DNA from 2 places in the Janibacter sp. UYMM211 genome. Region 2 is predicted to be linked to the other one. Evidence: riboswitches for the same ligand, from Rfam matches in the RefSeq annotation. Region 2 holds a riboswitch; the other holds the start of a gene.
What was found. Region 2 has a riboswitch for thiamine pyrophosphate ahead of ABIB53_RS15175 (thiamine ABC transporter substrate-binding protein). Riboswitches for the same ligand answer to the same signal wherever they lie in the genome.

Region 1 (14,959 bases), on a different contig from region 2:
CGGCCTGCGCCCAGATCGGCATCACAGCACCGCGATGACAGCCCCGGCGGCGACCCCCGAGGCGACGGTGAGCCCGGCCACCGCGGCGGTCACCCGCCAGGTGAGCGCGCGACCGACCATGGCGAGCGAGGGCAGGCTGACCGAGGGCAGGAGCAGGAGCGCGAGCCCGAGGACCCACGGGCTGGCGCCGGCGGCGGCCAGGGCGAGGAGCACGGGGATCTCGCCGGCCGTCGGGATGACGACGAGCAGCGCGACGACGGCGAGCGCGACGAGCGCGAGCGGACCGGCGCCGAGGTCGAGGTCGGCCGGGGCGAGGTGGGCGCCCGCGCCGACGAGGGCCACGAGCAGCAGGTACTCGGGCACGAGCGTGATCGACAGCCGCCCGAGGCTGCGCGCGAAGCGGGTGACCGGACCACCAGGGCGGTCGTCCTCCCCCTTCGCCTCCTCGACCAGAGCCGAAGGGGGCGTGACCCGGCCGGGCATCAGACGACCGGCGAGGACCGCCGCGCCGACGACGAGGGCCAGCCCGACGAGCAGCCGAGCCGCGACCCACTGCCACGGGCCGACGAGCGCGAGGAAGACGAGGACGGCCGGGTTGAGCACCGGGTTGCCGAGCCAGTAGGCGACGACGGAGGGGGCGGGCACCCCGCTGCGGCGCAGGGAGACCGCGACCGGCGCGGCGCAGCAGGTGCACATCATGCTCGGCAGCGACAGCGCTCCGGCGAGCAGACCGCTCGACGTCGTCGAGCGCCGGGTGAGCAGACGCTGCACCCAGCGGCGGGGCACCAGCGCGTCGATCCCGGCGGCGAGGACGAGACCGACGAGCAGCGCCTTCCACACCGCCTGGGTGTAGGCGACGGTGAAGTCCCACGCGCCCGTCCACACCGACGGCGCGTCACGTGCGATGTCGAGGGGGCTGCTGCCCGACCACGCGCCCGTGCCGACGAGACCGTCGATCTTGTGCGCGTAGGGCCACCACTTCGCCCAGCTGAGGCCGATGGCGACGACGACGAGGACGACCGCGGTCGAGACGACCGCAGGTCGTGAGGGTCGCAGACCGCCGGGGCCTCCCAGGTCGAGGTCGGCGGGACCGGTGCTCATGCGCGTGCCTCTTCAGACGGTGGTGGGGGCCTGATCCAGCGTAGGCGTCGGTCGTGCAGCCACTGCACGCACGGGGTCTCCCACCCGTACCTCGCCCGTCGCGAGCGGCACGAGACGCACCCCGAACCACAGCGCTCCGTCCCACCGCCGACGGGCGGCGAGGGTGCGCAGCGGCTCCGCGCCGGTGCGCAGGGTGAGCGGGTCGACACCCGTGACGACGCACCGGTCGCACAGCGCGCTCACCCGGTGGTCCACGTCGCCGATGCGCACCCGCGACCAGCCGTCCTCGGCGAAGGGGGCGTCGCCGTCGACGACGACGTTGGGCCGGAAGCGCTCCATCACGAGGCGCTCGGCGCGTCGCTCGCCGCGCTCGTCGGCGGTCTCGTCGACCCACTCCTGCAGCCGCTCGAGCGAGCGCTGGGTCGTGAGCACGAGCGGGGAGGACCAGGCCAGGCTCAGCGAGTCCTGCGGCTGCCCGCCCCGCTCTGCGGGGATGCCCCGGTCGGCCGGGTCGGGCTGCCACACGAGGCGAAGGGGGCGCCCCACCCGTCGGGTGAGCCAGGCGTCGACCTCGGGGTCGGCCGGGACGGCGTGCGCGCCGACCGCGCCGCCGATCGGCCGGGCCGTGTCGCCGTGGGGTGGGTGGACCCGGCGGCTCTGCTCGGCATGACGCACGAGGACGCCGCCGCCGGCGAGGTGCTCGGAGCTGAGCGCGAGGAGGCGGGGGTCCATGAGGGCGGTGACCTTGTGGCCGCTCTCGTCGACGAGCCCCCACCGTCGGTCCCCCGCCAGCCCCCACGGCTCGACGACGGCCGAGGTCACGGCCTGCCCGGCGAGGGACTTCACCGGGTAGAGACGGATGTCGGTCACGCGCATGGCGACATCATCGCCTGGGCCCGGGTCGGTGGTCTCGAGGCTCGGGCCCAGGGGCCCTCGCACCTCGACCAGCTAGCGCCCGTGAGGTGCGAGGAGCGGCGGGTCACCAGCGGCCGACGCGACCGCCTCCGCCGGCGGCCCAGCACGTGCCGCGCTCGCAGTCGAGGGTGTGCCAGGCGGTGGGGTCGACGAGACGCCAGGTGCGGCCGCCGTCGTCGCTCGCGCTGGTGCCCCCGATGCCCCCGCCCTCACCGACGACGATGAGGCGGTGGCGCGAGAGCCACTCGACGTCCTCGCCGAGGTGGGGCAGGTCGCCCGCCGTGCGCCACGTGCGCCCGTCACGGGTCGCCGAGCCCGCCCGCGAGCCGTCCGCCGGGTCGGAGAAGTCGCCGCCGACTGCGACGCCCTGCCGCGGGGTGCGCAGCGCGAGGGCGAAGACCCCCGCGGCCTCGCCGGCGGGGATGCCGGAGCTGCTCGCCCGCCACGTCGTGCCGAGGTCGTCGGAGCGGAAGACCCGGGAGCGCTCTCCACCGGACCCGAAGACGGCGGTGCGTCCCGACATCGTCAGGCAGTCGCCGCTGGCGGCGAAGTTCGCCTCGCCGGTCGAGTCCGGCATCCCCCGTGACGGCAGCACCCGCCAGCTCGCCCCGCCGTCCGTCGTGCGGATGATCCGGAAGCGCCCGTCGACCGGGTCGCTCACCCCGAGACCGACCCGCCCGCCCGGCGCGAAGGCGATGCAGTTGTAGAAGGCGGCCTCCTCGCGGTTGCGGAAGGTCTCGCGCCAGGTCCGCCCGCCGTCGGTCGTGCGGTAGATGCGCGACGCCTCGCCGGGGCCGATGGCGAGCACCGACGCGGTCCGCGCGTCGCGCGCCTCGACGTCGCGGAAGGCCAGCCCATCCGACCCCGGAGGGCGCACGTCCTGCCAGGTCCGGCCGGCGTCGGTGGTCCGGTAGACCGAGCCGGCTCCCCCGGCGCTGACGCTCCCGCCGGTGACCCACGCGGTCCGCCCGTCGACCGCGTCGAGCCCGCGGAAGCTCTGGTCGGTGTCGACGACCTGGGTCTGCCACCCCTTCGGACCCGGCGGCGAAGGGGGACCGCCCGGCGACGCGTTCGCCGCGGTCGTGACCCCGAGGGCCAGGGCGAGGGCGGACGCAGCGGCGGCGAGGTGGCGCATGCGCCGACCTTCCTCCTGCGGGGCAGACCTGTCCACCGGAGGGCGGCGGTGCCGGCGGCGGGTCAGGCCACGTCGTGCGGCAGCAGCTCGGCGCCCGGCTCGTCGCTCTCGGCGATGGGCTCCTGACCGTCGCGTCGGAGCACGTGCGCGCCGATGAGCGAGATGCCGACGCCGTCCGGGTCGTCCCGTCGGGCGAGGTGGAGGTTGGCGCAGTAGCCGTGGCGCACGACGAGCTTCGTCGCCGTCACCCAGCCGACCCCTTCGCGGATGATGAGCACGTGACGTCCGGCAGGGATGTCGTACGTCACCGAGCTCTCTCCGTCGAAGCGGCCGAGCTCGACGTCGCCGAGCATGATCTGCGCCCCGCGCAGGTGCTCCGGGTCGATGTCACCGGTCGAGATCCGGATGGCTGCGTCGCTCACCTGCATCACCACACCTTTCGTCGTGTCCCTCGATCATCCTCCGCCGGTGTCAGCAGCGGTAGTGGACGCGCCCGACCTCAGAAGTCGAAGCCACCGCCGAAGTCCCCGCCACCGAAGTCGCCACCGCCGAAGTCGCCGCCCCCACCGCTGGCGTCGTACCCGGCGTCCGCGAAGCCTGCGTCGCCACCGGCATCACCGCCGGCGTCCCCACCGGCGTCACCGGACCCGCCGTCGTCGGGCAGGGCGCCCTCGCCGCCACCCTCGGACCCCAGGCCCTCGCCGCTGTCGCCGGCCTCCTGCGCCTCGGGCGAGTCGCCGTAGCCGTCGAAGATCGCGCTGGCGATCATCGAGCCGACGACGACACCGGCCACGGTGCCGAGCATCGACCCCGCGAAGCCGCCGCCCATGACGCCCCCACGCCCGCCACGGCCCATGCCGCCGAGGCTCGACTGGAGGTAGCCGGGCTGGCGCATCTCGGCGCGCGTCGCGGCCCGCGCCATGTCACGCGGGTCGTCCGAGCGCGGCGCCTCGCCCTGCGGCAGGTCCTGCGAGAGCTGGGCGAGGACCTGCTGGCGCTGCTCCGGGGTGAGCTGCGCGAAGGCCTCGGCGTGCGTCTGCTCGATGGTCTCGGGCGGGGCCGTGCGCAGGAGGTAGCGGTAGCGGGCGAGCGCCTGCTCGTCGCTCACCTGCTGTCCCTGGGCCGGCTGGCCGGGCGCGTACCCCGGAGCGGGCTGGCCGTACCCCTGCTGGCCGTACCCCTGCTGCTCGTACCCCTGCTGCCCGAAGCCTCCCGACGCCTGCTGGTGCTGCTGCGTCTGGTCGGACCGTCCGAAGAGCTTGTCGAGGAAACCCATGGTGACTCCCGTCATCGCGTGGCGGTCGGACCGGGTCGGTCGACGACCGCCTCGTCAGTCAACCACGCGGCCACAGCGCCCAGTGGTGATGCACAGGGCCCGCTGCGTGACCGACGGAGAGCTCGTCGGCGTGGGTGAGCGCGCCGGTCAACCAGTCCTTCGCCTGTGCCACGGTCTCGGCCCACGCGTCCCCCCGCGGCCGCAGCGCGGCGATCGCCGACGACAGCGTGCACCCGGTGCCATGGGTGTGACGTGTCGGGACCCGTCGGGCCGACAGCTCGTGCACCCCGGTGCCGTCGACGAGCAGGTCGACCGACTCATCCCCGGCGACGTGCCCGCCCTTGAGCAGCACCCGGGCCGCCCCGAGGTCGAGCAGCGCCTGCGCGTGCCGGTGCATCTCGTCGAGGTCGTGCGCCGCAGCGTGCGGGGTGAGACCGAGCAGGACGGCCGCCTCGGCGGTGTTGGGCGTGACGAGGTCGACGACGGGCAGCAGGGCCCGCACGCCCTCGACGGCGTCCTCGTCCAGCAGCCGCGAGCCGGCCGTGGACACCATCACCGGGTCGAGCACGACCTCGCCCAGCCTGCCCCTGCGCACCAGCTCGCCCACCACGGCGACGACCTCGGCCGAGCCGAGCATCCCGATCTTCGTCGCCGCGAGCTCGACGTCGTCGACGAGGGTCTCGACCTGCTCGCGCACGAAGCCTGCCGGTACGTGGTGGACCCCGGTCACCCCCTTCGTGCTCTGCGCCGTGAGCGAGGTGAGGACGGCGCAGCCGTACGCCCCGAGCGCGCCGAAGGTCTTGAGGTCGGCCTGGACCCCGGCGCCGCCGGACGGGTCCGACCCGGCGATCGTCAGGACGTTGGGCACGCTCATGCCGCACCCCCGTCGACGACGGCGCGCAGCCGTGCGGCGGCTGCCCCTGGGTCGTCGGCGGCGCAGACGGCGCTGACGACGGCGACGCCGTCGACCCCCGTGGCCATGACCTCGGCCGCCCGGTCGACGTCGATCCCTCCGATGGCCACGCTCGGCAGCCGGCTCGCGGCGGCGAGCGCGCGCAGGCCCTCGAGCCCGACCGCCGGGTCGTGGTCGGGCTTGGTCGGGGTCGCCCACACGGGGCCGAGACCGAGGTAGTCGAGGGTGCCGGGCGGCAGCGTCGCGGCCCGCTCCACCTCCTCGACCCGCGCGCACGACAGCCCGAGCGACGCATGCGGTCCGACCACCCGGCGTGCCTCGACCGCGTCGAGGTCGCCCTGGCCGATGTGGGCGCCGTCGGCGCCGATCTCGGCGACGAGGTGGGCGCGGTCGTTGATGATGAGGGGCACGCCCGCCGGCCGGGTGACGGTGAGCACGAGCCGGCCCATGGCCACGACCTCGTCGTCACCGGCGTCGGGGTCACGCAGCTGGACCACGCTCGCTCCCCCGTCGATCGCCGCGCTCACCGTGGTGAGGAGCCCGTGGCGCTGCGTCATCACCGAGTCGGTGACGAGGTAGAGGCCGAGGTCGAGCACCGGGCGGGTCAGCACAGCCCCACCCGCTCCTCGAGCTGGTCGGGCGTGAGGGCCGCGAGCTCGTCGAGCAGCCCGACGGCGAAAGAGCCCGGCCCGCGCGCGGTCTGCGCCGCGGTGTCGGCGGCGAGGGTGAGCGCGGCCGTGGCGGTCGCTGCGGCGACGAGCGGGTCAGGTGTCGCCGCGCAGCACGCCGCGACGAGGGCGCCGAGCGCGCACCCGACACCGGTGACCCGTGTCATCAGCGGGTCGCCGTGAGCGAGCCGCACCATGCGCTCGCCGTCGGTGAGGTGGTCGACCGCGCCGCTCACGGCGACGACGCAGCGGTGCCTGCGGGCGATCGTGCCCGCGCCGTCCTGGACGGCCTGGGACGCGGTGTCGTCGGTGGCGTCGACACCCCGGCCGCCGCTGCCGCCGCCGAGCGCGAGGACCTCCGAGGCGTTGCCCCGGATGACGGCGGGCGAGCCGAGCGCGAGCAGCTCGTGCGCCAGCCCCGTGCGCCAGGTGAGCCCGCCGACGGCGACGGGGTCGAGGACCCATGGGGTCCCGGACGACAGGGCGGCGGACACCCCTTCGCGTGCGCCCGCGGCCGTGTCGTCGTACGGGGTCCCGAGGTTGACGAGGACCGCCCCGGCGACGGCGGCGAGCTGGCCCGCCTCGTGCGGGTTGTCGACCATGGCCGGCGACGCTCCCGCGGCGAGCAGGACGTTGGCGGTGAAGGGTGCGACGACGATGTTGGTCAGGCACTGGGTCAGCGGTGACTCCGCGCGCAGGCGCGACCAGCAGTCGGCGAGGTCGTGCGCGCTCGGCGCGGTGGTGGGCAGGGCGACGCTCATGGGTGACGTCCCTTCGCTAGTACGAGCTAGATCAGGTTCCACGGGTGTGCTCTCAGCCACCCGAAGGCGGCACCCCGCGTCAGCGACGACCATAGCGAAGGGGGCGGCACCGCCGGGCGGGACGGCTCTGCCGGGCTGCGGGTCGGCGCGGTCCGCACGATGATGGGTGCGTCGACCCGACCGACCACGCCTGGAGGCACCGATGACGCACCCTCTCGACCGGACCCGGAGCGCGCCCTCGGCGCTCGCGGCCGGCAGCGCCGTGGCTCCGATCGTCGTCGGGGGCCTGCTTCTCGTCCTCGCCTGCGGGTGGTGGGCCTATGCCCAGGTCGCCGTCGACGAGATGACTACGACCGCCTCGCAGCTCGTCGTCCCCGGGATCCTCGCTCTCGCCGGGGTCGCAGGTCTCGTCTACGGGCTGCTCGTCCTCGCCGCGAAGGTGCAGGAGAGCCACGCCCTGCTGCTGGAGGCGGCGCGGGCGAGAGAGGCGAAGGCCGACCGCGCCGAGGCGTAGGGGCGGTGGTCTCGAGGCTCGGGCGCAGAGCGCCCGTCGCACCTCGACCATCGAAGGGGTGGTGGTCTCGACCGGCGAAGGGCCGCGGCCTACGGCTCGAGGCCGACCATCGCGGCGGACTCGTCCCAGAGGCGGGCGGCCACCCCTTCGTCCGAGGCCACCCGGGAGGTGCGGGAGACGCGACGGCCGTCGAAGTACTGGCCCACCGGCCAGTCGGTGCCCGGCTCGCCCTCGGCGAGCCAGACGAGCTGGTCGGCGCCCTTCGCCGGAGAGGTCATGAGGACCTTCGACAGGGGCGTGCGGTAGAGGGCCCGCATGACGACCGAGGACTCGCTGGCGAAGTTCGTCCCGACGATGCCGGGGTGGAAGGCCGCGGCGGAGATGCCGTCACCGCCGTGCCGTCGCTGCAGCTCGCGGGTGAAGAGGATGTTGGCCAGCTTGGCGTTGCCGTAGGCGCGGCGTTCGGAGTACCCGCGCTCGAGCTGCAGGTCGTCGGGGTCGTAGCGCGCCATGACCCGCGACGCCAGGCTCGAGGTCTGCACGACGCTCGCCCGGCTCGCGGTGAAGGTCGGCAGGAGCAGCCGCGTCAGCAGGTAGCCCGCGAGGTGGTTGACCTGGAAGGTCGCCTCGAAGCCGTCCTCGGTCAGCCGCCGGCTGCCGAGGACTCCACCGGCGTTGTTCGCGAGGACGTCGATCCGCGGGTACTGCGCGCCGAGCGCGTCGGCGAGCGCCCGCACCTCGGTGAGGCGGGCGAAGTCGGCGACGAAGGGGGTGCCCCCCACCTCTGCGGCGACCGCCTCGGTCTTCTCCCGCGAGCGCCCGACGACGGCGACCTCGTGGCCGTGCTCGGCGAGCTCGCGCGCGGCGGCGGCGCCGATGCCGTCGCTGGCACCGGTGATGACGACGGTCTTGCGGTCCATCCAGGTCTCCTCGAGGTGGGGTGCCACCAGTGTGCGGGAGAGTCGCTGGGCGGGGACCCGCGGCCGCGGCCCAGCTCAGGCCGGGTCGTCGGGCATCTGAAGGTGCACCAGCTCCAGCGCGTCGCTCGTCAGCCGCGCCGTGGTCTCCAGCAGCTCGCGGAGCGACGTCGAGCGCAGCAGCGTCAGCTGGTCGAGGGAACCCACCGGCGAGAGCCAGGCCAGCTGCCAGCCCCGGGCGACGGGGTCGTCGGCCAGCTCGACGTCGGCCGGCCAGACCTGCGACCTGTACTCGCTCATCACCGCCAGGGCCCTCCTGACGACGCGCTCGGTGTCGGCGAGCCTCTCGTCGTCCTCGCCGGACCACGAGAGGTCCGGCAGGCGACGCACCTCGGCCCGCGGGTACGGGTCATCGGGCAGCCACCGCTCGACCGCGACACGCTCGTGCCCCCGCGCCAGCAGCACGAGCCGGCCGTCGGGCAGCCGGCCCATCTGCTCGACGCTCGCCACGCAGCCGACCGTGAACCGCCGGTCTCCCCCGCCGACCTCGGAGCCTCGCTCGATGAGCACCGCGCCGAAGCGCCCGTCGCTGCCGGAGACGTCTCGCAGCATCGCCACGTAGCGAGGCTCGAAGACCTGCAGCGGCAGCGGCTGCCCGGGCAGCAGGGCCGTCCCCAGCGGGAACATCGGCAGCACGTCCATCGGACCAACGTCGCACCCCGGGCCGTGCGATGTCACCCCCTTCGCCGACACCGCCGCCGACATCCCCCTGGTCAACTGGCGCTACACCGGCGAATGGCTCGACACCACCAATGCCACCACCGGCAACTACAAGATCGGCCTGCGCTACTACGACCCCGGCATGCACCGCTGGACCCAGACCGATCCGGTAGAGCGCGTCACTAACCCAGCCCAGCCCGCCGAGACCCAGCCCTACACCTACGTCGGGTGCAACCCCACCAATCAGACCGACCCCACCGGCGCTTTCGACCTCGGAGGATTCAGTGATGCTGTCGGGCTAGTGGGCGCCTGCGGAACGGGAGGCGTTCTCGGCGCCGACGTCGGCTTCTACGTCGGCGCCGTGACCCCAGTCGGCCCGGTGGGCGGCGCGGTCATCGGTGGGCTCGGGGGTTGCGCTGCTAACGTTTTCCTGGGAGGAATTACCGGCGTTTCAATCGGTGAGGGAGGTATTGCATGAGGTCAGCGGCGCTTCCCGGCCTGGCTGTTATTGTCGGTATATTGATCTTCGCTGTTCCTTCAATGCTCGAGGAAGGCGCTACTAGATCAATACTTCAGATTGGACTGGCAGTCGCAGCGTTGGCGGTTCTAGTTCTGACCATTCGCAGCTTGGGACGTCGAGACCCGAACAACCCACGGTAAGCAGAATTACTACATTGAAATGTAGTCCTAGGCCAGTCATTCTATTATTCCTGAGGGAGTAGGAAAATTCTGTGAATACACCTCAGCCTGAAAATTCTCCCACGCCACCTAACAAGTGGGAGAACGTCGATCAGTTCGGTGATGACTTCCGACTCGCCCGCGGCAAGAAAATCATCATCGTGTCCGGATTAACTACCGCAATCAGTCTGGTCCTCCTCTTCGTAGGGGATGCCACGCTTCGCACATTCGGTGGGGTTGGCTTGGCTCTTAGTTTGCTAGCACTGATCCCGGTGATCTTCTCTACCCGTAGCGCCCGGAAAAGAGTTAGAGAGGGCCGCGGCCTGCGCCCCGGAGATCCTTACCGAGCCGCCGGCGTGAGCGCTGATGACAGGAAGACCAGGTAAGCCCGTCGGGTGCTCAGCAGAGTCATAAGCTAAGCGCCTAAATGCAGCCTGGTCGACCTCAATGCGTCAAGCACGTCCGGGTGGAACGACGCTTCCGTGGCCGTCATCGTGCGAGTGACGCGTTCCCACATCAACGGTCGCGAAGTCGGGAAGGTGGCCCGAGGCGAGACGGTGGAGTTCGAGATCCCGCGAACGCGTCGCCGACAACGGGTGCCCCCTGGGTGTCGTGGTCTCGAGGCTCCGGCCCTGAGGGCCCTCGCACCTCCACCACCGACGGGGTCGCCGTGTGGTTGGGTAGGGCGCAACCAGCCCACCACCGCCTTCAGGGGAGACGGTTTGAGCAACGCACCGCAGCAGTTCATGGACATGGCCCGGCAGGCAGCCGGCAACGCAGGGGTCCGGCAGGCCGTCGGCCGTGCCGCGGGCGGGGGTGGTGACGGCTTCGACCTCAACGCCGCGGACTTCCCGGCGGCCCGGGGCGAAGGGGCGTCGGCCGGCACGCGCATCACCTCGGCCTCGGTGAGCCTCGACGACGCCGCCGAGGCGCTGAGCCGCAGCCACTACGAGGCCGGCGCGGCCGGCCCGGTCCACGTCATCACGCCGATGGTCATGCCGAAGGGGCGCCGCCTGCGCGCGATGCTCCCGGTCATCGCCCTCGCGCTGCTCGGCATCGCCGGCAGCATCGTGCTGCTGCCCTTCGACGGGCTCGTGCTCGGCATCTTCGGGCCGCACTACTGGCTGCTCGTGCTCCTGCTCGCCGCCTTCATGTGGTGGCGCCAGGGCATGGTCATGGTCCCCGAGGGGTGCACCGCGCTCATCAGCCGCTTCGGCAAGGTCGAGGCCGAGGTCGGCCCGGGCCGCGTCACCCTGCTCAACCCGTGGAAGCGGGTCTCCTACATCGTCAACACGACGCGGGAGTACCCCTTCAACGCCCCGATCCGCGAGGCCCCGACGAAGTCGGGCGTGCAGGCGAGCGTCGACCTCTTCCTCCAGTTCCGCATCGCCAACGCGCGCGAGTTCGTCTTCGTCCTCGGCGCCGTCCAGGGCTTCCAGGACAAGCTGAACAACGCGATCTCGGAGACGACGCGCTCGCTCATCTACGACCAGGAGGCCAGCGGCATCTACGACCTCGTCGGCGAGAGCACCGCGCGGCTGCTCGAGCAGCTCAACGCGCAGTTCCAGCCGGCGGTCGAGCTGACGACGGCGAACATCACCCACGCCGAGCCCTCGGCGCAGGAGTACCGGATGGACCTCGCGGCGCCGGAGATGATCCGGGTCGCGAAGGAGGCGTACACCTACGACTACGAGCTGGGGCTGAAGAAGGAGCAGAACGAGGGAGATCTCAACAAGGACCTCGCCTCGCTCAACGAGAGCCTGTCGGCGATCCAGGCCGACATCGCGCGCTACCAGGCGCAGATGGACACGGCGCTCGAGCGCGAGACGAACCGCGCGAACGCGCTGGCCCGTCAGCGCTTCGTCGAGTCGGAGTCGACGGCCAACGCCAACGCCGCGCTGCTCGAGGCCCAGGCGCTCGACATCCGCGCGCTGAGCGCGGCCCAGGCGCCGGAGATCCTCGACTACCGCTACCAGCAGGACATGCTCGACAAGATGGAGAGCGTCGCGGACTCGCTGCCGCAGATCGTGCGGGTCGGCGACCAGGGCGACGGCGTGGACTACCTGAAGATCGCCCGCGAGCTCGTCGGCGGTCAGGGCAGCGCGCTCTTCTCCGACGAGGACATGGCCGCGATCCGCGAGCGACACGGCGCCATCGCCGAGCGCGTCGCGCAGCGCGAAGGGGAGATCGGCGACCTGCTGCAGGCGCCCGAGGAGACCGACGTCGAGATCCTCCCGGCCTCGGAGGTCACCGACGACCCCGAGGGCGAGGAGGCCATCGCCAAGATCCGCGAGTCGGTGACCGACGAGGCCGTCACGGCCCAGATGGGAGAGGCCGCGGGCGGTCCCCCTTCGCCGCCGTCCGGTCCCCCGGTCTCACCTCCGGCGACGCCGCAGGGCGCGCCGACCACTCCCGCCACGACTGACGACGGGGGCACCCGATGAGCCAGCAGATCATGGACACGATGACCGCGCGCGGCCGCGGGATGAGCTCGATCAAGGAGGCCGTCTCCGGGTGGGGCGACGTCGCACGGCTGCTGCGCGGCGGCGACGGCGGGGCGATCGTGCCCGTCGTCATCCCCAAGGACCAGCGCGGGCTGCGGTGGACCTCGCTCGTGTGGTTCGGGCTGTGGGCCGCCATCAGCGGGCTGCTCCTCACGACCGTCGACCACGGCGGTCTCGGCGGGCTGGCGATCTTCGTCGCGCTCGTCTCCTTCGTCCTCGCCGCCCTGTGGTGGTGGCGCAGCTCGATCGTCGAGATCGAGGAGGGCACGGTCGGGGTGCTGACGAAGTTCGGCGCGATCTCCGGGCCGGGCCTGTCCCCCGGCCGCCACTACCTGTGGCACCCGTGGGCCCGCGTCGCGTACGTCGTCGACGTCACGACCGAGATCCCGTACACCGCACCGGTGCTCAGCTCGCCGACGCACGAGAACGTGCCGCTGAAGTCGATCGAGTTCTTCTTGCGCTTCCGCATCGTCGACGCGATCCGCTTCGTGCAGACGATCGGCGCGGGCAACTTCGACCTCGTGCTGAGCAACTCGGTGCAGGACGCGATCCGCCAGCGCAGCCGGCAGGTGCGCACGGAGAGCGCGTACGACCTGCGCGGCAGCGACGTCAAGGACATGCAGGACCTGCTCAACCGTCAGCTGACGCGCTACGGCGTGCAGATCATGGGCTGCAACATCCCCGACGTGCAGCTGCCCGACCAGTACCGCGAGCACCTCGCGACGCGCGAGCGCGTGGCCAAGGAGCTCGTCGCGTACGAGAAGGAGTGGGAGCTCACCCGCAAGCGTCGGATCGACACGCTGCTCATGGAGATCGAGCGCAGCAAGAAGGTCCGGGACGCGAAGATCGTCGAGGTCCAGGCGTCGCTGAACAAGGCGCGCAAGGACGTCGCGCAGATGCTCGAGGAGCGCGAGACTGAGGCGCAGAAGGTGCGCTACGAGATCGAGACGCGCGCCCGTACCAACCTCGTCGCGGCACAGGGCGAGGCGAAGGCCCAGGAGCAGCTCGCCACGGCCTACCGCGACAACCGCGCGGTGCTCGGGTACGAGCTCGCCCGTCGCCGGCTGGACGTCGGTGCCGCTCTCGCCGAGCAGGCGCCCCGCCCGGTCATCGTGCAGACGGACGGGTCTGGCGGGGACAGCTCTGCGCTGTCGACGCTGCTCATGGCCCAGCTCCTCCCTTCGCTCTCGGCGAACGGCAACGGCTCGCGGTCGGCTGCGACGCCCCCGCCGCCGAGCGCCCGCAGGGTCCAGCAGGCCGCCGGCGAGGCCGCTGCTGGCCTCGTCCAGCGTGCCGGGAAGGGTGCGAAGGGGGACGCCTGACCCCACCCGCGCACGAGAGCCCCCCGGTCCGAGAGGACTGGCGGGCTCTTCTCTGGCTGCGTCGGGGCTTCTGGACTCAGCAGGCCACGACAGCCGTGCGCCTAGGGCGTCACTCCTGCGCCGTGGCTTTCCGGTCGTTGACATTGGCCGCAGGCGAGCGCCCGATCGCTGCCGAGCCCTCTGCCCTCTGCTCGCGAATATAGGTCACTCCGAAGCCTTTCGTTTGACGGTAATGCTGGAGCCTCGCTGCGAGGTCGAATGCATCGCTCGAGACGTACTGGAAGACGTCTAGGCCCCGTCCAAGATTGATGCGCCAGCCGGAATTGGAAACGATGGAGCGGTCGTGGATCGTGTCATCGAACTTCACGTCGAGCGTGATGCCGGCAACCGCAGCGGCTTGCTTGACGCGGAGGAGGAACTCGATCTGCTTCTGTAGCTTCTCCGGACCGTCGGTGTTCTCGCTCGTCACGAGGAAGACCTTCAGCTCATCTGCCGGGTCCTTCGCGAGGGCCAGCGCCTCGATCAGCTCCATGAGGTTGCGGGCTTGGTGGAACTGCCGGATGTACGGATCGACGATTGTGATCTCGGAGGCCCCGGCGAGATACGGCAACAGGAGCGTTTCGTAGGAGACGCCACGCTGGTTCTCTTGGAACTCGCGATGGCCCTCGAAGAGTGGCTCGGGGCTGGCGGCGTCCTCGCCGGGGGCCGAAATCTCGGCCTCTCCCCCGCCAGGTGCGCTGGCGTCCGTCGTGTCGCCCTCGCCATGGTCGGGACGGCTCTGGTGGTAGTACGCGGGGTACTCGTCTTCCTCCAAGGTCGTTACTGCGTGCCACTCGCCGCGCTTGTCGAGGTAACCGAACTTCACGTCGGCCATGGTGGTGTCGATGCGCAGGATCTGGTCCTTGACCCGCTTTCGCCCCTCGACGGCGAACCGAAGGATCTCCTCGATCTCGTCCCTCGTGGCCTCCCCATGCGGGCAGATGATCTTCATCAGGCCCGAGAACGTCTTGTGGATGCCATCGCGGTCACGCGTGGAAATGTCGGAGCCGAGCGTGAAGTGCTCCTGGTAGCGGTCGGAGTAGTCGGCGTTCCGCATCGACTTGAGCACTTCGGCGATGTAGTCGACGACGAACCCATACCCGTCCGCGAACATCTCGCCGCGGATCGTGTCGACTTCCCAGCCCGGAATGTAGAAGTGCAGGCGGTCGAGGTACGCCGAGTCGTGGTAGCTCTCGGGCAGCTCATCGAACAGGTCGGAGTGCTTGAGCATGTGTGGCACGTTGTGGGAGGTGTTGCCCACGAAGACCATCGATGCCTCGGCGCCCAAGGTTTCCACACCGCGGGAGAACGACTTGTTCGCCATGTAGTTCTTCATGATGTCGACGAGCGCCTTGTCAGTGCGCTTCTTCTTGCCCGCGAACTCGTCGAAGGCCACGACATCCCAGTAGCCGACCAACCCGATGCGGCCGTTGGAGTTGTTGACGAAGAGCTTGGGGACGGTGACCTCTCCACCAGAGATCAGCATGCCGTGCGGA
Region 2 (14,959 bases):
ACCGGGAGGCTCGTGGCGCTCGTGCGGCCGTCCACCTGCGCGGTGCCGGTGTCGCCGTAGCGGACGTCGCCCCGGGTGACGGTGATCTCGCCGTCGCGCACCGCCCCGGCCGTGCGGTCGCCGCCGAGGAGGACGGCAGCGCCCGACCGGACCTGGCTCGCCTCGTCGCCGTCGAGGTCGAGGCGGCGCACGATCTCGTCGGCGGGCAGGACGGCCAGACCCGAGGCGTCGGTCAGCGACAGGCTGCCGGAGACGGAGGCGCACCGGCCGCCCTGGGCGTCCGCCGTCGCGTCAGCCGCCTGCTCGAGGGTGCACCCGGGGGGCAGGAGCTCGAGGACCGGCTGCGCCGCATCGGGGTCGGAGTCCTGCGAGCCGGGCGTGCGCGCCGTCGCGAAGGTGACGCCGGGGGCGATCTGGCCGGCGCGCGCGATGACGGCTTGCAGCGCGTCGGGCGAGGCGTAGGCGACGAGCTCGCCGGGCAGCGCGGAGGCGAGGTACTCGCGGCGGGACTGCTCGTCGTCGCTCGCGGTCGCGACGAGGGTCATCGTCAGCACGGCGGTGCCGGCGAGGATCGCGGCCACCGTCGGGGCGCTGCGGGAGCGGTGCCGGGCGAGGTCACGCGTCGCCATCCGCAGGGGCAGCGGCAGCCGGCCGCCGATCCTGGCGAGCAGGTGCAGGATGGTCGGGACGACCATGAGCGCGCCGAGCACGAGCGCGAAGGCTGCCGCCGCGATGACGAGGGCAGACAGCTGGCGCAGGGCGCCCCCGATGACGCCGGTGCCGCCGAGGAGCACGAGCACGAGGCCGAGGACGAGCATCCACCGGCTGGGCGGCGGGGGAGTGTGCTGGCCCTTCATCACCCCGACGACGTCGAGCCGCGACAGGCGCTGCGCGGGCATGAGCGCCGCGATGACCGACGACAGCACGGCGAGCGCCGCGATGGCGAGGACGGCGAGCACGGGCACCTCGAAGGGCCCCATCGGCCAGCCGCGGCTGGCCGAGATCCACTGCGCCAGACCCCACGCACCGGCGACCCCGAGCCCGGCGCCGAGCACCGAGCTGAGCCCGCCGAGGACGACGGCCTGGGCGAGGACGCTGCGGCGCAGCTGGCTCGTCGTCGCGCCGTTGCTCGCGGCGAGCGCGAGGGTGCGGCGCTGACGTGCCGCGCCGACGGCGAAGGCCGGTCCGACGAGGAGGGTGACGACGAGGACGAGCAGGACGCCGCCGATGACGACGATGTCGGTGACCTGGCCGTCCTGGGAGCTCTGCTGCGCGGCGATCGTCTCGGGCAGCTCTGACGTCGCCGGGGGGTCGCGCAGGACGGCGGCGCTCGTCACGGCGAGGCCGTAGCCGCCGAGCCGTCGCACCTCCTGCCAGCCCATCGGCTCGTCGCGCTCGACGAACCACGACACGGGAGACCCGGAGCTCGCCGGACCGAGGTCGGTCGTCACGGCGTCGTAGATGCCGCCCCACGTCGTGTAGGCGCGGACGGTGCCGACGACCTCGACGGTGCGGGTGGAGTCGCGGCCGTCGACGACCTCGACGCCGCCCGACTGGGGGATCCCGCGGTCGGCCACGGTGGGCGAGACGAGGATCTCGTCGGGGGAGGTCGGCCAGCGGCCGGAGAGCAGCTCGACCTTGTCGCCGAGAGCCTCGGGGTCGGTGACGCCGAGGGCGAAGAGGCGCGGGGTGCGGTCGCCGACGCGCATCGCGAGCTCGCGCTCGGTCCACGAGATGGCGCGCCCGTCGACGAGCTCGCCGATCGCCGCGGCGTCGCGCTCGACGTCGGTGCCGTCGCCGTACCCGGGGATCGGCGCCGCGGCCTCGTCCCGCGCGCTGAAGCCCTCGGAGTCCGGAGACGGGCCCTGGTCGATCGCGGACGTCTCCGGGGGCCGGACGAGCGCCGTCGTGCCGCCGACCTTGTACTGCACGTCCTCGGACATGCTGATCTGCTGCGTCGCGCCGAGGGTGAGCGCCGCGCAGATGAGCGCGGTGGGCAGGCCCACCATGAGCAGGACGACGAGGCTGCGCCCCCGGTAGCGGCCGACGTCGCGGCGGGCCATGCGCAGGGCGACGCGCCACGACGAGACGAAGGTCCCCGTGGGGCGCTCGCCGACGCTGCCGCGCTCGGGCAGCGTGTCGCGGTCGGGACGGGTCAGGGTGCTCATGACGCGTCTCCGGGGAGCAGGTCCTCGACCCGGCCGGGGTCGCCCGTCGTGTCGACGACGCGGCCGTCGCGCAGGAAGACGACGCGGTCGGCCCACGCGGCATGGCGGGCCTCGTGCGTGACGAGCAGCCCCGCGACGCCCTCGTCGCACCGGCGACGCAGGATGCGCAGGACCTCCTCGCCGGTCTCGCTGTCGAGCGCGCCCGTCGGCTCGTCGGCGAGGACGAGGCGACGGCCGCCGACGAGGGCGCGGGCGATGGCCACCCGCTGCTGCTGACCGCCCGACATCTGGTCGGGGTAGCGGTCGGTGAGCTCCTGCAGGTCGAGCATCCCCAGGGCCTCGCGGGCGGCACGGCGACCGGCGCGCACCCCCACCCCGTCGAGCTCGAGGGGGAGCGCGACGTTCTCGCCCGCCGTGAGCGAGGGGATGAGGTTGTAGTCCTGGAAGACGAAGCCGACGCGGCGACGGCGCAGCTCGGCGAGCTGGCGCGGTCGCAGCTGGGCGACGTCGTGGCCCTCGATGATCACCTGGCCGCTCGTCGCCCGGTCGAGGCCGCCGGCGAGGTTGAGCAGGGTCGACTTGCCCGACCCGCTCGGGCCCATGACGGCGACGAGCTCGCCGGGCCGGATCGCGAGGTCCACCCCGCGCAGCGCGCTCACCGCGGTGTCTCCCTCGCCGTGCGTGCGGGTCACCCCGCTCAGCTGGAGGATCGCCCCCTTCGAGTCGGTGCGGGTGTCCCTGACCTGCGCCGTCGTCGTCATCGCTGCTCCCCTGCTCGTGCCGAGGCCGCCGCGGACGCGGGGGCCGTGCTGCTCGCGCCGCCGTCGGGCGGCGGCGTGGCCACCGGGCCACGCGGTCGGACCCGCTCGCGGGCGAGGCGCGACTCGACGTGGTCGAGCCAGCGCACCTCCGACTCCGCGGTGAAGATGAGGTTCTCGACGACGAGGAGCCAGGCGAGGTCGTGCCGGCCACCGCTCGTCGGACCCGACTCGTGCTGGTCGAGCGCGCTCTGCTTGAGACGGGTGAGGTCGCGCAGGTGGCGCAGGCTCGCCGTGCGCTGGGTCTGCACGAGGGTCGGCACGTCGACGCCGGGCGCGGTCACCGCGAGGGCGAGCTTGATGACGAGCTCGTCGCGGGGGCTGCTGTCGCGGACGACGGGCGTGCCCCACCAGCGCAGGACGTCGGTGCGACCCTCCTGGGTGAGGCGGTAGGTGATCCGCCCCTCCTCGTCGGGGGCGTCGGCCTGCTCGACGAGACCGTCGCGCTCGAGCCGGGCGAGGGTCGTGTAGACCTGCCCGATGTTGAGCGGCCACGTGCCGCCGGTGCGGGCCTCGAACTCCGCGCGCAGCTGCGCGCCGTACATGGGCTGCTCGTCGAGCAGTGCCAGCAGACCGAGCCGGACGGACATGACGACCTCGCATCACCAGGGCGAATACTCGGTATGCATCGCCGGTCCGGCGAAGATATACCCGGTATGCACCCGGCGGCAAGCGCGTCGCCCGGTCGGCGCGGCGCAGGCCCGATGGGGCCGGGCACGGCTCTCCCCCTCCGCCCGGCGAGGGCGAAGGGGGAGAGGGGAGGCGCCGCGGGGGCGCGACGAGCCGGGGCTCAGGGCACGAGGAGGACCTTGCCGATGTGCTGGCTCTCCTCGAGCTCGCGGTGCGCGTCGGCGGCACGCTCGAGCGGGTGGGTGCCCTGGATGACCGGGCGGAAGACGCCGTCCTCGATGAGGGGCCACACGTGCTCGCGGACCGCGGCGACGATGGCCGCCTTCTCCGCGGCGGGCCGGGCGCGCAGCGAGGTCGCGATGACCGCGGCCCGCTTCTTCACGAGCGACCGGAGGTCGAGCTCGGCCTTCGCGCCGCCCATGAGGCCGATGTTGACGAGACGGCCGTTCGTCGCAAGAGCGTCGATGTTGCGGGCGAGGTACTTCGCGCCGATGTTGTCGAGGAGGACGTCGGCGCCGTGGCCGTCGGTCTCCTCCTTGAGCCGCTCGACGAAGTCCTCGTCCTTGTAGCTGATGAGGATGTCGGCACCGAGCTCGCGGCAGGCGTCGAGCTTGGCCTGCGAGCCGGCGGTGACGGCGACGCGGGCGCCGGCGGCCTTCGCGAGCTGGATCGCCGTCGTCCCGATGCCGGAGGAGCCCCCGTGGATGAGCAGGGTCTCGCCGGGCTGGAGGACGGCGGTCATGAAGACGTTGCTCCACACGGTGCAGACGACCTCGGGCAGACCGGCCGCGTCGACGAGCGAGACGCCCGCGGGCACCGGGAGGACCTGGGTGGCCGCGACGGCCACCGCCTCGGCGTAGCCGCCCCCGTCGAGCAGCGCGCAGACCTCGTCGCCGACGGCGAGGCCCTCGACCCCTTCGCCGATCTCCGCGACGGTGCCGCTCACCTCGAGACCGGGCAGCGGGGAGGCTCCGGGGGGCGGCGGGTAGGCGCCCTTGCGCTGGAAGAGGTCGGCCCGGTTGACCCCGGCCGCGGCCACGTCGATGACGACCTGGCCGGGACCGGCGACGGGGCGCTCGACCTCCGTGACCTGCAGGACGTCGGGCTCTCCGGGCTCAGTGATCTCGATCGCACGCATCATGGGCCCCACCCTACGGACGGGGCTCCGACGCGGATCGCTCAGGCGCCGCCCTGCTGCATGTCCTTGGGCAGGTGACCGGCGGAGCGCTGGTAGAGCTGCGCAGCCTTGCGGGTGGCCATCGTGCGGGCCAGGCCCATGGCCAGACCGGCGAGGGCGGCGTAGACGAGCGCCTCGCCGACGGGGCTCTCGGGGTTGCGCGGGTCGATGTCGACGTCGCGGCCGGCCTTCTTCCAGGCGGCGGTGACGACCTTGTTGGCGATCGTGCCCGCGGCGATGGCCAGACCGGTGCCCAGGACCTTCCAGAGTGCGTTGCCCATGACTTCCTCACCTCGACGTGCGTTGCTCACGACCGCCCGACCTGGGCAGTCGTGCCTGCTTTCGGCACTCTGCCACAGCCTGGGCTATCCTCGGCCCGTACGACAGGGGAGCGCTGAGCAGCGCTGAGAGTGCGGGTAGCCGCAGACCCTCCGACCTGATCCGGTTCGCACCGGCGTAGGGAGTCACGAAGATGACCCGATCCACCCGTCCCGTCCGCCTGCTCGCGCTCGCCGCGACCGGGCTGAGCCTCGCCGCGTGCTCGCTGAGCTCCGGCACCGACAGCGGGAGCGGCGGCGAGAGATCGTCGGCCGGCTCCGGCAGCAGCACCACCGCGGCCTCGAGGTCGTGCGAGCCCGGCAGCACCCTCACCGTCCTCGCGCACGAGAGCTTCTCGCTGCCCGAGGAGGTCACGGCAGACTTCGAGGAGGAGACCGGCTGCACGGTGGAGGTCGTCACGGCCGGTGATGCCGGCCAGGTGACGAACCGCCTCGTGCTCACCAAGGGCAGTCCCGTCGCCGATGTCGTCTTCGGCATCGACAACACCTTCGCCGGGCGAGCGGTGAGCGAGGGGGTCCTCGCGCCGTACTCGCCGCAGCTGCCCCCGGGCGCCGACCAGTACGCGCTCGAGGGCGAGGGCGCCGACGTGCTCACCCCCGTCGACTTCGGCGACGTGTGCGTCAACGTCGACGACGCGTGGTTCGCCGCGAAGAAGATGGACCCGCCGAAGACCCTCGACGACCTCACCGACCCCGCGTACCGCGACCTCTTCGTCACGCCGGGTGCGTCGAGCTCGAGCCCCGGTCTCGCCTTCCTCCTCGCGACCGTCGCGGCGAAGGGGGAGGACGGCTGGCAGGACTACTGGCGCGACCTCATGGACAACGGCGCGAAGGTCACCTCCGGCTGGTCCGACGCCTACGGCGTCGACTTCACCGCCGGCGAGGGCAAGGGCGACCGCCCGGTCGTCCTGTCCTACGCGAGCTCGCCGCCCTTCACCGTGCCCGAGGGCGGGACCGAGCCGACGACCTCGGCCCTGCTCGACACGTGCTTCCGCCAGGTCGAGTACGTCGGCGTCGTCGCCGGCACCGAGCAGCCGGGCGGTGCCCAGGCGCTCGTCGACCTCATGGTCGACCCGCAGGTGCAGTCCGGCATCCCCGAGTCGATGTACATGTACCCGGTCTCGGGCGAGGTCGAGCTCCCGCGCGACTGGGCCCGGTGGGCGAAGGTCGCGCCCGAGCCCTTCGAGGTCGAGCCCGCGACGATCGAGGAGAAGCGCTCGACGTGGGTGCGCGAGTGGACGGACCTCACCTCCTGAGACGCGCGGGGTCACCGGCTGCGGCCGCGGCACTGCTCGCGCTGCTGCCGCTGGCCTTCCTCGCGGTCTTCTTCGTGCTGCCGCTGCTCGGCATGCTCGGGCGCGGCTTCGTCACCGACGGGGCGCTCGACCTCTCCGGCGTCGGTGACGTCCTCGGCCGGTCTCGCACGGCCCGGGTGCTCGCCTTCACCGCCGGCATCTCGACGCTCGCGACAGCGGTGACGCTCGCGCTCGGTGTGCCGACGGCCTACGTCCTGCACCGGCTGCGGGTCCCCGGCGCGGGACTGCTGCGTGCGCTCGTCGTCATGCCCTTCGTCATGCCGACGGTCGTCGTGGGCGTGCTGTGGCGCGGGCTGCTCGCCTCGTCCGGCCCGCTCGGCGTCCTCGGCCTCGACGGGTCCTGGGTGGCGATCCTGCTCGCGATGGTCTTCTTCAACGTCGCCGTCGTCGTGCGCACGGTCGGCGCCGCGTGGGACGGGCTCGACCCGCGCACCGCCCAGGCCGCTGCCGCCCTCGGCGCCTCGCCCGGGCACGTCCTGCGCACGGTGACGATGCCCGCCCTTCGCCCCGCCGTCGTCTCGGCGGCGAGCGTCGTCTTCCTCTTCTGCTCCACGGCCTTCGGCGTCGTGCTCACCCTCGGCGGGCTGCGCTACGCGACGGTCGAGACCGAGATCTACCTGCTGACGACCTCGCTGCTCGACCTGCAGGGCGCGGCGGTGCTCAGCGTGCTGCAGCTCGTCGTCGTCGTCACCCTGCTCGTGCTCTCCGAGCGCACGCGCAGCCGCGCGCGGGGGGTGCGTCGTCGCTCCCGCGCGAGCGTCCCGCGCGTGCCGGTCGCCCGCCGCCACCTGCCTGCTCTCGTCGTCGCCGCCGTCGCCGTGCTCCTCGTCCTCGCGCCGCTCGTCGGCGGCGTCGTGCGCTCGCTGCGCCGGGGGTCGACGTGGACGCTCGCGAACTACGCCCAGCTGACGAGCGAGGTGCCCGGCACCGGGGCCTCGGCCTGGCACGCGCTCGGCACGTCGTGGCGGATCGCCGTCGACGCCGCGCTCCTCGCGCTCGTGCTCGGCCTGCTCGTCGCCCTCGCCGTGACGCGACGTCCGCGCTCGCGGCGGGGTCGCTCGGTCCTCGCCACCCTCGACGCGACCTTCATGCTGCCGCTCGGCGTCTCCGCGGTGACCATCGGCTTCGGCTTCCTCATCACCCTCGACCGCCCGCCGCTCGACCTGCGCTCGACGCCGCTGCTCGTGCCCGTCGCGCAGGCGATGGTCGCCCTGCCCCTCGTCGTGCGCACCATCGCCCCGGTGCTGCGGGACGTCGACCGCCGTCAGGGCGAGGCCGCGGCGACGCTCGGGGCGGGCCCCCTTCGCGCCTGGGCGACGGTCGAGCTGCCCGTGCTGTGGCGCCCGCTGCTCGCGGCCGTCGGCTTCGCGCTCGCGGTCTCGCTCGGCGAGTTCGGCGCGACCGCCTTCCTCGCCCGGCCCGACGAGCCGACCCTGCCCGTGCTCGTCTACACGCTCATGGGGCGGCCCGGCGCGGAGGCGCAGGGCGGCGCGATGGCCGCCGCCGTCCTCCTCGCCGCGGTCACCGTCGCCGTCATGGGCCTCGTCGAGCGGCTGCGGCTGTCCTCCGTGGGGGCCTTCTGATGAGCGACGGGGGACCCGGCCTCGCCCTCGACGGCGTCACCGTGCGCTTCGGCGCGCTGACCGCCGTCGACGACGTGAACCTGCACCTGCCGACCGGGCAGGTCCTCGCCGTGCTCGGGCCCTCGGGCTGTGGCAAGTCGACCCTGCTGCGCGCCGTCGCCGGGCTCGAGCCGCTGGCCGCCGGGCAGGTGCGCTGGGACGGGGCGGACCTCGCGACGACGCCGACGCACCGGCGCGGCTTCGCGATGATGTTCCAGGACGGGCAGCTCTTCGGGCACCTGTCGGTGGCACGCAACGTCGGGTACGGCCTGCGGCTGCAGGGTCTGCGTGGCGCCGAGCTCACCCGTGAGGTCGACCGGCTGCTCGAGCTGGTAGGTCTGTCGGGGCGCGGTGACGACGACCCGCTGACCCTCAGCGGCGGGCAGCAGCAGCGCGTGGCGCTGGCCCGCGCGCTCGGCGCCCGCCCCCGGCTGCTCCTGCTCGACGAGCCGCTGTCCGCGCTCGACCGCGAGCTGCGCGAGCGCCTCGCCGCCGACCTGCGCGAGGTGCTCGTCGAGACCGGCACGACGGGCGTGCTCGTCACCCACGACCATGCCGAGGCCGAGGTCGTCGCCGACGACGTCGTGCGGATGGCCGACGGCCGCCTCGTCCCCCCTTCGCCCTGACCGGCCGCCTCAGCTTTCCCGCCCAGGGCGGGAACATGCGACTTCGGGAAGGAAATGTTCTTGCCCGAGGTCGAACCTTCCCGCCCTGGGCGGGAAAGTGCGAAGGGGGATCAGCAGGGGGTCTTGCTCTCCTTGAACCATGACAGCCGCCATCCGTCGCGGGAGGGCCAGGAGGTGTTGCGCACCGAGAAGGTCGCGCGGACGCTGCGCAGGGCGGGGTCCTTCACCGGTGAGCCCGAGGCGTCGACGGTCTTGAGCGCGGAGCGGTCGATGCACCCGGACAGACGCACCGTGGGCCACACGGTGATCTTCTTCGAGTCGTCGAAGGTGAGGTCGAGAGAGGTGACCGTGAGGTCGGTGATCTCGGTGCGGCCGGTCTGCGCCCGCTCGGCCAGGATCAGCCGGTTCGCCCGGGTCGACGCGACGGTCTTCGCTGAGCCCTCGGCGACCGCCTCGAGGGTGGCGCCGCCGGGGTCGGCAGACGGGTTGTCGAAGATGCCGTCGGCGCTCGCGAAGTAGCCCGTGACGACCCCCTTCGCCCGCTGTCGGGCGTCGTCCTCGGGCGAGATCTCCTCGACCGGGGCGCGGTCCACCCCGCCGGTTCGCACGACGAGCGGGGTGGGCTCCTGCGCGCAGCCGGCGAGCACGACGAGACCGGCCGCGGCGACGAGCGCGAGCGGACGTGACGTCCTCATGCCGCGTTGACCGTCTGCGACTCGAGGACGCGGATGACGGCGGACCGCTCGAACTCCAGCTCCTCTTCGTCGTAGCCGTTGGCATCGACCCACTCGATCTTCCAATAGGTGCGGATCGTCACCCGGTAGTACCCGGGCTCCTTGTACCGGTGCCCGCACGTCGGGGAGTCGCGCAGCTTGAAGGACGGGAAGTACTCGGTGCCCTTCTTGCAGCGCACGGTCGTGCCGTCGCCCATGTCCCACGTCGTGTGCGAGGTCCCGGCGGTGACGTAGTAGGGGGTGCCGGGCTCGCGCACCGTGACGGGCGGGTCGGCGTAGGTGTAGAGGTACTGGCCGGCGGCCCACATCCACACCGGCATGCCGACGACGCCGGCGCTGCCCTCGGCGTAACGCCGGGCACTGGGGGCCAGCCCGAGAGGAAAGGCGATGAACCTCAGGCCGAGCACCGTCTGGGCCGTGCTGCGAGCGTTCCACCCCTCGATCTGCGGCGGGTTCTCGTACCAGTACGTCCCGATGGTGAGGCCCTCGCTGTTGACGCAGTCGTAGAGACGTCCCGTCGTGTGGCCCTCCCACTCCGGGCGGGAGTAGTCGAGCTCGTCGTTGTTCTCGCCGAGGTAGCACTGACGCTCGTTGCTCCACGGGCCAACCGAGCTGAAGCAGCCGATGGGGTTGTACGCCGGGGCGCCCCGGTGGCAGAGGGGGCGCTTCTTGCCGCCGCCCTTGCCGCCATCGCCTCCGGGTTCCCCGAGGACGAGCCGGCACTTGGCCTCCAGGCCGAGCTTGCTGCAGATCTCTGCCTGGCTGCTCGGCGCGACCGCGAGGGCGGTGACCAGCAGGAGAGCTGTCGCAGACAGGACCGACAGCAGACGCGCGGTTCGACGGCGTCGACGCGGGTGGCTACGGGGCATGGGGCGGTGCTCCTTCGATGAGGTCATCCGACGCCTCGCACGGCATGGGTGCGCTCGAGCTGGTCGACCTGCTCGAGCAGCCGGCGCGACCCGGTGTCGAGCTCGGCGTCGTCGGTGCCGCCGAGCTCGCGCAGACCGGCGACGGCCCCCTCGAGCAGCTCGTCGTCGAGCTCGTGGGCGGCGAGGACCTGCAGGCGCCACAGCGGCTCGGCATGCGGCTCGACGGTGAGGCCGACGACGGTCGCGTCGTAGGCGGCGCTCACCCGGCCCTCGAGCAGGCGGCGTCTGGCGAGCTCAGCCGCGGCCTCGCAGATGGCCTCGATCATCGTCGCGCGTAGGGGTGCCGCCCAGAGGTAGTGGCGCGATCGCGACCCGACGAAGGGGCGCCCTCGCACGAGGCCGAGGGCCTGCTCGAGATGGGTGGTCTGGGCCGAGCCGGTCTGGCCGGGCAGCAGGCGCTGCCAGATGTCCCAGTCGGACGGCAGCGCGGCAGCAGCGGCCCGGCCCGACTCCGGTGCCCCGGTGAGGTCGTGGGCACCGCGCTGCGGCGCGAGCTCGCCGATCCAGTCGCCGAGCGCGGCGAGGGCGCCGAGCCGGGCGCGGGCGTGGTCGTGCCCGCTGCGGTTGGGCCACATCGCGTCGTCGAGCTCGGCGTCGCTCGCGCCGGGGTGCAGGTGGAGGTAGGCCGCCAGCTCGGTGAGCCGCGCGCGGTGCACCTCGCGCACCTCGGGCCCGTGGTCGATGTCGACGGGGCCGAGGAGGCGCAGGACGGGCCCGGCCACCTGCGCGGCGAGGTCGGCGTCGCGCAGCGGGAAGGCGACGACCGGCGGCAGCGGCACCCCGGGGGTCGGCGTCACCTGGTTGCTCAGCCAGCGGGGAGTGCTCGCCGTCGCGGTCCACGAGCTGTCGGTCGCCCGCCGCACCGTCTCGACGAGGGCAGCGGTGTCCTCGTCGGCAGCGCGCCCGGAGGTCGCGACGACCGGGGTGTTCCAGCGAAGGGGGACCCGTCGCGCCGCCGTGATCTCGTCGACGTGGCGTCGGGTGGGCTGGTCGTCCTCGCTGCTGACGACGACCCGGCCGTCGTCGTCGAGGACGACGCCGGGCGAGCCCATCGCGGCCGCGGCCGCGCCGACGGTGGCCAGCGTCGGCTCCTGCGCCGGCGCCCAGTAGTCGTCGGACTGCACGGCGAGCTGGAAGAGCTCGACGACGGCGGCGACCAAGGCGTCGTCGGCACGCTGGGCGCGCAGCTGCAGCTGGCTGGGGGCGAGGACCGCGGCGTCGGGGTCGGCGCCCACCGACAGCGACCACAGACCGTCGACGGGGGTCTCGCTCGTGTGCACGAGGGCGATGCGCGGCGAGCTGGCTGCCGCCCGCACGAGCCGGTCGCGGTCGGCCGCGCTCGGCTCGCCGCTCACGAGCACGACCTCGCGCGCCGTCGTCTCGGCGGTGACGCCCGCGGCGACGAAGTAGCCGGTCGCGTCGGGCACGTACCGCAGGCGGGGAGAACCGATGGCGTCGACGAGCGCGGGGTCGCCGCCGACGACGGTGATCGTCGTCCGGTCGGCCCACGCGCTGCCGGCGAGGTCGAGGGCGAGGGCGGCGACGACCGCGCGGGTCGTGCGCTGCTCGCCGACGACGGCGAGGGTCTGCGCGTGCGCGAGGTCGACGAGCACGTGGGCGTCCTCGGCGTCGGTCCCGAGGGAGACGAGCGCCGGGTACGGCGGGGGCACCTGGGCCAGGGCGAGGGCGTCGAGCCCACGGGCGCGCTCCGCCGCCAGGGTCCAGACCCGGGGGTCGGCGGTCGACGTCCACGGCGCGGGGAGCACGAACGGGCTGTCGAGCTGCACGTCGACGTGGTGGCGGGTCAGCCGCACCGACTGCAGGCCAGGCAGCGCGACGTCCTGGGCGGCGGCCGCCCGGGCGAGATCGCGCAGCGCGAGGTCGACCGTGTCGCGAGAGTGGCCCTCCGCTGCCAGGCGCAGGGCGCCCTCGAGCGGCGTCGTCTCGCTCGTCCGGCGGCCGGCTCGCAGGCCCCGTCGGCGGGCCGCGCCGAGCAGCCCGAGCAGGCCGACGGCGGTGAGCCCGCCGATGCCGATGGCCGTGCCGGCCCAGCCGTCGTCGGGGTCGGCGACGAGCACCGGGTCGGCGGTCTCGGAGGACTCGCCGGTCGCCGGGGTGGCAGCCGCGGTCTGCCCGACGGTCGTCGCGGCGTCGCCCGCGGTGACCGCGGACCGGGCATCGGCGGCGGTCTCGGCGCCCAGGTCATCCGGCACGTCAGCGGCCGGGTCGTCGTCGGTCGTGGGGGAGGACGGCGCCGTCGTGGACGGCGCGGTCTCGGCCGACCCGGCCGCACCGGGGGACGCGGTCCCGGCGTCGGACGCGGTGCTGTCAGAGTCGGCGCCGCCGGACCCTGTGCCGTCGGACCCCGTGCCGCCGGGGACGGAGAGCTGCCAGCCGGGCTTGATGAGGTCGGGGTCGGTGAGCCGCTCGCCACCGGGCTGCTCGAGGTCCGAGGAGGCCTGGGCGATCTCGTCGTACCGCGAGCCGTCTCCGAGCTCGTCCTCGGCGATCTCCCACAGGGTGTCGCCGGGCTGGACGGTCACCTCGTGACCGGCGTCGTCGGCGGAGGGCGCGGGCGTCTCGTCGGGGACCTGGAGCTCGGCGCCGGGGGTGATCCAGTGCGAGGAGATGCCGGGGTTGAGCTCGAGGATCTCGTCGTACCGGGCGCCGTCGCCGAGGTGCTGCTCGGCGATCGACCACAGCGTCTCGCCCTGCGCGACCGTGTGCGTGCGGGTGGCGACCTCTGGTCCGGCCTCGACGGAGCTCGCGGCGTCGTCGGACGCACCGCCGCCGACCTCGGCGGTCGTGCTCGCGACCGCCGCCGCCCCGCCCGCCTGGTCGGCGACGACGCTCGCCGTCGCGCTGGCCGTGGCGGCGCTCGCCGCACCGCCGCCCGGGGACGCGCTCGCGCTGCCGGCCACGCTCGTCACGGCCGGAGCGGCGATGAAGAGCAGGGCGGCCGTCGCGACGAGGCTGCGGGCCATGCCCTGCGGCAGGGACAGGCCCGGCAGGTCGGGCGCCTGCGCGCCGGCGAGCCGGGCGACGACCTCGACGACGATGCACAGCGCGAAGAAGAGCCAGGCCAGCCAGGCTGCGTAGGTGAAGATCGTGCGGAAGACGGCGCCATCGGCGGGCTGGCGCACGGCGTCCCAGATCTCGCCGACCTGCGGGGTCGACGACGGCACGGGGCTCGCCCCGATCGCGAGCAGCAGCCACGGGACGCCGCCGAGGATCGCGAGGATCCCGACGAGCGCGAGCAGACCCCGCAGACGTCTCATCGCCGGTACTCCTCGCCGTCGAGATCGGTCTGGGCCAGGGTGGCGGTCGACTCGCCCTCGACGGTCCACGGGCCGAGGCCGATGGCGCCGAGGAAGACCGGCTCGTAGGTCGCGCGGGTCCGCACGGTGATCTCGCGACCACCCGGCTCGAGGACGACCGAGTCGACCTCGAGACCCTGCGCGACGACGTAGTCGCGCGCGGCCTGGGTCGAGCGGTTGTCGAGCACGACGCGGTCCCCCTGGATCGCGTCGCCGGCCTCGAGCTGCTGGCCGGCCGCACGCGCCGCCTCGTCGGCGACGAGATCGGCCCGCTGTGTCGCCCGGACCTGACCGCCGCCGTCGACGACGAGCCCGAGGAGCGGGATGACGGCCAGGGTCGCGCTGATGAAGTAGGCCGAGAGCGACCCGCGGTCGTCTCGGAAGGACCGGCGAAGGGGGGGACGGACCACGGCTCAGCGCTCCCGGTAGACGTCGAGCGGGCTCGTCGCCGAGCCCTCGAGCGTCACGTCGCCCAGGCCCGGGATCTCGACCCCGGAGATGTCGACCTGGCAGCTGACGGTCACGGCGACCTCGGCCGGGGTGCCGGGGTCGGTGCGGAAGGCCGCGAGGTCGACCGTCACGGCAGGGGTCCCGCGGCACTGGAGGTCCTGCTCGGCGAGGTACTCGTCGGCGGCGCGCTGCGCGTTGGCCGTCGCGGCGTCCTCGCCGCGGCTGAGCGTGGCCGAGCGTGCCGCCTCGGAGGCGGCGTTGCCGATCGCCTGCTTGGCGATGGCGACCCGTCCGCCGATGATGAGCATCGCGAGGAGCAGCACGAAGGCCGGGCCGAGGATGACGAGCTCGATCGAGGTCGACCCCCGCTCGTCGCGCACCCGTGCACGCCGGGTCACGGGCCCGCACCGCCGATCGGCAGCGGCTCCGCTGGGTCCTCGGGTCCCCCTTCGCCGACCCCGTCGGGGTTGACCGGGTTGCGGGGGGCCGAGAAGTCCTCGAGCGGGCGGGTCGAGGACTGGGTGACCTTCGGGTCCCAGCCGGGGATGACCGACAGGGTCGTGCCCGTGACGGTCACCGTCACCGCGTCGTCGGTGCGCTCGACGCTCACCTCGGGCGAGCCGAGGATGCCGTCGCCGCCGGCTCGCCCGGCGAAGGACATCGCCGCCTCCTGGCCGAGGCTGTCGCTCGACCCCTTCGCCGCCGCGTCGCGGGCACCCTCCTGCGCGGAGGCCATGGCCACCCCGCGGGCGTGGTAGTAGATCGCGCCCTGGACGGTGACGAAGAGCAGCGTGAGGGCAAGGGGGAAGAGGATCACCATCTCGATGGAGACCG

Region 1: another riboswitch for thiamine pyrophosphate. It lies ahead of thiM (hydroxyethylthiazole kinase); the one in region 2 lies ahead of ABIB53_RS15175 (thiamine ABC transporter substrate-binding protein).

Annotation. Positions count from the first base shown of each region.
Region 1 is NZ_JBEPOY010000001.1:166,136-181,094, forward strand. It holds gene ABIB53_RS00805 (ZIP family metal transporter) at 1-22, opposite strand, end outside; gene ABIB53_RS00810 (permease) at 22-1,101, opposite strand; gene ABIB53_RS00815 (MOSC domain-containing protein) at 1,114-1,977, opposite strand; gene ABIB53_RS00820 (beta propeller repeat protein) at 2,081-3,151, opposite strand; gene ABIB53_RS00825 (hypothetical protein) at 3,214-3,573, opposite strand; gene ABIB53_RS00830 (hypothetical protein) at 3,651-4,427, opposite strand; gene thiD (bifunctional hydroxymethylpyrimidine kinase/phosphomethylpyrimidine kinase) at 4,486-5,301, opposite strand; gene thiE (thiamine phosphate synthase) at 5,298-5,951, opposite strand; gene thiM (hydroxyethylthiazole kinase) at 5,945-6,769, opposite strand; TPP riboswitch at 6,761-6,856, opposite strand; gene ABIB53_RS00850 (hypothetical protein) at 6,972-7,283, shown strand; gene ABIB53_RS00855 (SDR family NAD(P)-dependent oxidoreductase) at 7,373-8,203, opposite strand; gene ABIB53_RS00860 (LON peptidase substrate-binding domain-containing protein) at 8,279-8,902, opposite strand; gene ABIB53_RS00865 (RHS repeat-associated core domain-containing protein) at 8,901-9,398, shown strand; gene ABIB53_RS00870 (SPFH domain-containing protein) at 10,321-12,042, shown strand; gene ABIB53_RS00875 (SPFH domain-containing protein) at 12,039-13,424, shown strand; gene brxL (BREX system Lon protease-like protein BrxL) at 13,534-14,959, opposite strand, start outside.
Region 2 is NZ_JBEPOY010000006.1:123,865-138,823, forward strand. It holds gene ABIB53_RS15150 (ABC transporter permease) at 1-2,168, opposite strand, end outside; gene ABIB53_RS15155 (ABC transporter ATP-binding protein) at 2,165-2,929, opposite strand; gene ABIB53_RS15160 (PadR family transcriptional regulator) at 2,926-3,576, opposite strand; gene ABIB53_RS15165 (NAD(P)H-quinone oxidoreductase) at 3,777-4,754, opposite strand; gene ABIB53_RS15170 (DUF4235 domain-containing protein) at 4,796-5,074, opposite strand; TPP riboswitch at 5,169-5,273, shown strand; gene ABIB53_RS15175 (thiamine ABC transporter substrate-binding protein) at 5,266-6,387, shown strand; gene ABIB53_RS15180 (ABC transporter permease) at 6,366-8,030, shown strand; gene ABIB53_RS15185 (ABC transporter ATP-binding protein) at 8,030-8,695, shown strand; gene ABIB53_RS15190 (hypothetical protein) at 8,806-9,390, opposite strand; gene ABIB53_RS15195 (PKD domain-containing protein) at 9,387-10,298, opposite strand; gene ABIB53_RS15200 (LysM peptidoglycan-binding domain-containing protein) at 10,322-13,636, opposite strand; gene ABIB53_RS15205 (TadE/TadG family type IV pilus assembly protein) at 13,633-14,085, opposite strand; gene ABIB53_RS15210 (TadE/TadG family type IV pilus assembly protein) at 14,089-14,523, opposite strand; gene ABIB53_RS15215 (TadE family protein) at 14,520-14,959, opposite strand, start outside.